One region of the Gordonia sp. SID5947 genome, then DNA from elsewhere that is predicted to be linked to it. Evidence: riboswitches for the same ligand, from Rfam matches in the RefSeq annotation. Region 1 holds a riboswitch; the other holds the start of a gene.
What was found. A riboswitch is a leader RNA that binds a small molecule or an ion and turns the genes downstream of it on or off. The one in region 1 is predicted to bind thiamine pyrophosphate.
Positions count from the first base shown of each region.

Region 1 (2,197 bases):
TCCCGGTCAGCGATCCGCAGGGGTGCGTCCATCTCGGCCCGAACGCCGCTACCCACCCTGCACCGCCGTGACGATCTCGACGTCGGAATCATTGCGCAACAACTGATCCCAGCGACCACGCGGCACCACCTCACCGTCGACCGCGACCGCGATCCCACGGTCGGGCAGACCCATCTTCGTGATCAGATCGCCGATCGACGCGTCGGTTGCCAGATCCGTCTTCTCACCGTTGACGACAAGCGTCACCATGTCCCACCTCCTGGTGTGGTCGTCGTGCTCAGCTCCGGGCCGACGACGTCCGATCCGGTCAGCAGTCGGAGCACGATGTCGGCGGTGTAGGGCGCCAACAGGATTCCGTTGCGTCCGTGCCCGGCCGCCACGACGACACGGTCGTCGATACGCCGGATGTCCGGGAGACCGTCGGCCGTGCACGGCCGCAGACCGGCGCCCGCCTCGACGAGTTCATACGTCCGCAATCCCGGCATCAGGTCGGTCGCGTCGGCGAGCAGGTCGGCCACCCCGCCCACCTCGGGCACCGCCTCACCCTCGTCCAACGGCTCGTACTGGGTGGCACCGACGACGACGCCGTCGTCACGCGGCACGAGGTAGACCTGTCGTCCACGCATCCGCGCGCGGATCACGCGCGACGGCGGTGCCACCGACCACCGCGTGCGGCGCAGCCGCAGGATCTCACCCTTGGCGGCGTGCAGGTCGACGTCGGGAAGCAGCGCCCGCGTTCCCAGACCGGCCGCGACGAGAACCTGGTCGGCGTCGATGTCGGCGAGGTCGGTCACCCGCTCGTCGACGAACTGCGCACCCGCGCCGGCCACGGCGTCACGCAGTCGGGACAGCAACCTCCGGTTGTCCACCGCACCTTCGCCGGCCGCGACGTATCCGCTGTGCAGGCGTGAACTCAGCCCCGGTTCGCGGCGGCGGATCTCGGCGAGGTCGACCGGCCGCAGGTCTTCGTGCGACCGCGGCGCGCGCGACCAGACGAATCCGGCGAGGTTTGCCAGGTACTCGGCGTCGGCGGACGTCTCCGCGACGAACAACGACTCGGTCGCGGCCATCACCGCCGGATCGCCGAGGCGCGCCACCAGATCGGGCCAGCGTCGCACCGAGCGCGCCGAGCACACGAGCAACTCGTCCTCACCGGGGTGGCCCTCGCCGAGCGAGCCCAGCATGCCTGCGGCCACCCAGGCCGCGCGGTCGGTGACACCCGCGTCATGGACTCGCACGCGGTGACCGGCGTCGGCCGCCGCCAGCGCACACGTCAATCCGATGACGCCGCCGCCGACGACGGCGAGAGTCGGCCCGGGGTGTTCGGTGTTCACGTGATGGCATCCTTCCTTCGCCGGCATTACCCGGATCAGGTCAAACGGTCAGCGGGAGGATCTGCCCGCACTCTCAGCCCGTCGTACCCCGGGCTCCCGTGTCTTGCCGTCTAGCCTACCGTTGCCTCCGTGACACCGACTCGAGGCCCGAGATCCGACCGCTTGTCGTCGGCCCGTGTGTACCTGTGCACCGACGCCCGTCGCGAACGCGGTGATCTGATCGAATTCGTCTCCGCGGCCCTCGCCGGTGGTGTCGACATCGTGCAGTTGCGCGACAAGGGATCGCCCGGCGAGACGCGGTTCGGCACGCTGGAGGCCCGCGAAGAACTCGAGATCCTCGCCCGGCTCCGCGAGGTGACACACCGGCACGACGCGTTGCTCGCCGTCAACGATCGTGCCGACGTGGCCGTCCTCGCCGGCGCCGACGTCCTCCATGTGGGACAGGGCGATCTGCCCGCGCGCCTCGCCCGACAGATCGTCGGCCCCGACGTCGTCATCGGGCTGTCCAGCCATGACGAGGAGCAGATGCGGGCCGCGGTCGCCGACGACGATGTCGACTACTTCTGCGTCGGCCCGTGCTGGCCGACCCCGACCAAACCCGGGCGTGCGGCACCCGGACTCGATCTGGTCCGCGCCGCCGCAGCCACCGATCCGCCCATGCCGTGGTTCGCGATCGGCGGCATCGACGCCGGCCGACTGCCCGAGGTCCACGCGGCAGGCGCGCGTCGCGTGGTGGTGGTGCGGGCGATCACCGCCGCCGACGACGCCCGGTCAGCTGCCACGCAACTGCGGTCCGCGATCAGTCGCTGACGAACGTCACCGCGTCCGCCAGGTCCGCCCGGGTGGTCCGGAAGGTGTTGACG
Region 1 covers NZ_WWHU01000001.1:3,989,704-3,991,900, reverse strand. Annotated here, with positions in the region: gene GTV32_RS18255 (thiazole synthase) at 1-32, opposite strand, end outside; gene thiS (sulfur carrier protein ThiS) at 49-246, opposite strand; gene thiO (glycine oxidase ThiO) at 243-1,334, opposite strand; TPP riboswitch at 1,330-1,444, opposite strand; gene thiE (thiamine phosphate synthase) at 1,464-2,144, shown strand; gene GTV32_RS18235 (nitroreductase) at 2,134-2,197, opposite strand, start outside.

Region 2 (2,197 bases), 1.2 Mb from region 1:
TCTTGTAGGTGATCACGCCGACCTTCACGTCATCGCGGTTCGGTAGTCCCAGATGCTCCTTGGGTGTCACATAGCAGAGCATCGCGGTACCGGCCTGCGCGATGAGTGCCGCGCCGATCGCCGAGGTGATGTGGTCATAGGCCGGCGCGATATCGGTTGCGAGCGGTCCGAGCGTGTAGAACGGGGCCTCTTCGCAGAGTTCTTCCTCGAGCCGCACGTTCTCCGCGATCTTGTGCATGGGAACGTGGCCCGGACCTTCGATCATCACCTGTACGCCATGAGATTTCGCGATCTTGGTCAGTTCGCCCAAGGTGCGGAGCTCGGCGAACTGCGCCTCGTCGTTCGCGTCGGCGATCGACCCGGGCCGGAGACCGTCACCCAGTGAGAAGGTGATGTCGTAACGCCGGAAGATCTCGCAGAGCTCGTCGTAGTGGGTGTAGAGGAACGACTCCTCGTGGTGTGCGAGACACCAGGCGGCCATGATCGAGCCGCCGCGCGAGACGATGCCGGTGACCCGCCGCGCCGTCAACGGCACATAACGTAGCAGGACCCCGGCGTGCACGGTCATGTAGTCGACGCCCTGTTCGGCCTGCTCGATCACGGTGTCGCGGTAGATCTCCCAGGTCAGCTTGGTGGGATCACCGTTGACCTTCTCGAGTGCCTGATAGATCGGCACGGTACCGACCGGGACCGGCGAGTTGCGCAGAATCCACTCGCGGGTGATGTGGATGTCTTTACCCGTGGACAGGTCCATGATGGTGTCGGCCCCCCACCGGGAGGCCCACACCATCTTCTCGACCTCCTCCGCGATGGAACTGGTGACCGCCGAGTTGCCGATGTTGGCGTTCACCTTCACGGCGAACGCCTTGCCGATGATCATCGGCTCGGACTCCGGGTGACGATGGTTGGCCGGGATCACGGCGCGACCGGCCGCGACCTCGCTGCGGACGAGTTCCTCGTCGACGCCCTCACGAGCGGCGATGAAGCGCATCTCGTCGGTGACGATGCCCGCCCTTGCCCATGCCAGCTGTGTCGATGCGCCCTCGATCGGCGCCGGTCGCTGCCAGGAGTCCCGGGTCGGCGCAAGGCCGCGTTCCACATCGATCACCGCGTTCGAGTCGGTGTACGGGCCGGAGGTGTCGTAGACGTCGAGGTGTTCACCGTTGGTGAGTTCGATGCGCCGATGGGGGATCCGCAGGTGATCGAGCTCGCGGTAGTACTTGTGGCTGCCCTCGATCGGACCGGTGGTGACAGCAGATTCAGATACAGATGTTCCCATGAGGGGCTCCCTACGCCGGCATTATCCGGACAGGTTCGGGCGGTCGGCGACCGCCTGTCGCCATCTCAGCCCCCGGTGATCGTGGGAGCCCCCGCGCTGTGCAATTGTGTGGCCGAACGGCCTATCGGACACCCTACGTGCCCGACGGCCACGGCGACCACCGGTGCCGGGCGATTGTTTCCCATGCGAAAAAACTGTCCGGGTTTCGCGATACCTACGGCATCGTAAGGTATGGTGTGACCGGGATCACATATGGTCCCCGTCCGCTGGTGGGAAGGGGAGTCCTGTCAACGGGTGGTCTCGTGACGCGCCGGAGGGGCTCATGCAACGGAAACATCGGCAGCGGCCACCGCAGTCCGCGCGGGCCATCCTGCAGCAGATCTCGCAGGTCGTACACAATCCCATCCGGGACCGGTTCGAGTTATGGGTGGCCGGCGACCTGGTCGGAGTCCTCGGCTACAGCATCGACAACGTGGACGGCGCACGGACGTTCACCATCCTGCACACCGTCCTCTACGACGAGTACACCGGCCACGGATTGGGTACGCGGCTGATGCGCGGCGCCGTCGACTACGTCCGTGACCAGGGCGCGCGGTTGCGCCCGGTGTGCTCGTTCACCAAGAGTTATCTGGACGCCCATCCTGGGCTCGTTCCGCTCGCGCCCGCCTGATCCCTCTGGTCCATTCCCTGCGGGTTAGCATAGGCTAGCCTGAGATTGGTGGTTGCTCTCGAGGGGAAGTAGGTCGGTCGGATGACGGAGACGACAAAACCGAAGTCGCGTGGTTGGCAGGGGGCCGTCCTCAAACTGTTCGGTGCCGACGACTACGAACTCACGGTGACCAGCAACGAGACGGTCACCGACGAGTACATCCGATTGGGGTTCACCGGGGGTGGGCTGCTCGCCGACCGTCCGGTCCA
Region 2 covers NZ_WWHU01000001.1:2,762,150-2,764,346, reverse strand. Annotated here, with positions in the region: gene thiC (phosphomethylpyrimidine synthase ThiC) at 1-1,279, opposite strand, end outside; TPP riboswitch at 1,270-1,384, opposite strand; gene GTV32_RS12775 (GNAT family N-acetyltransferase) at 1,602-1,949, shown strand; gene GTV32_RS12770 (siderophore-interacting protein) at 2,031-2,197, shown strand, end outside.
Region 2: linked by a shared signal. The riboswitch ahead of thiC (phosphomethylpyrimidine synthase ThiC) and the one ahead of thiO (glycine oxidase ThiO) in region 1 are both predicted to bind thiamine pyrophosphate.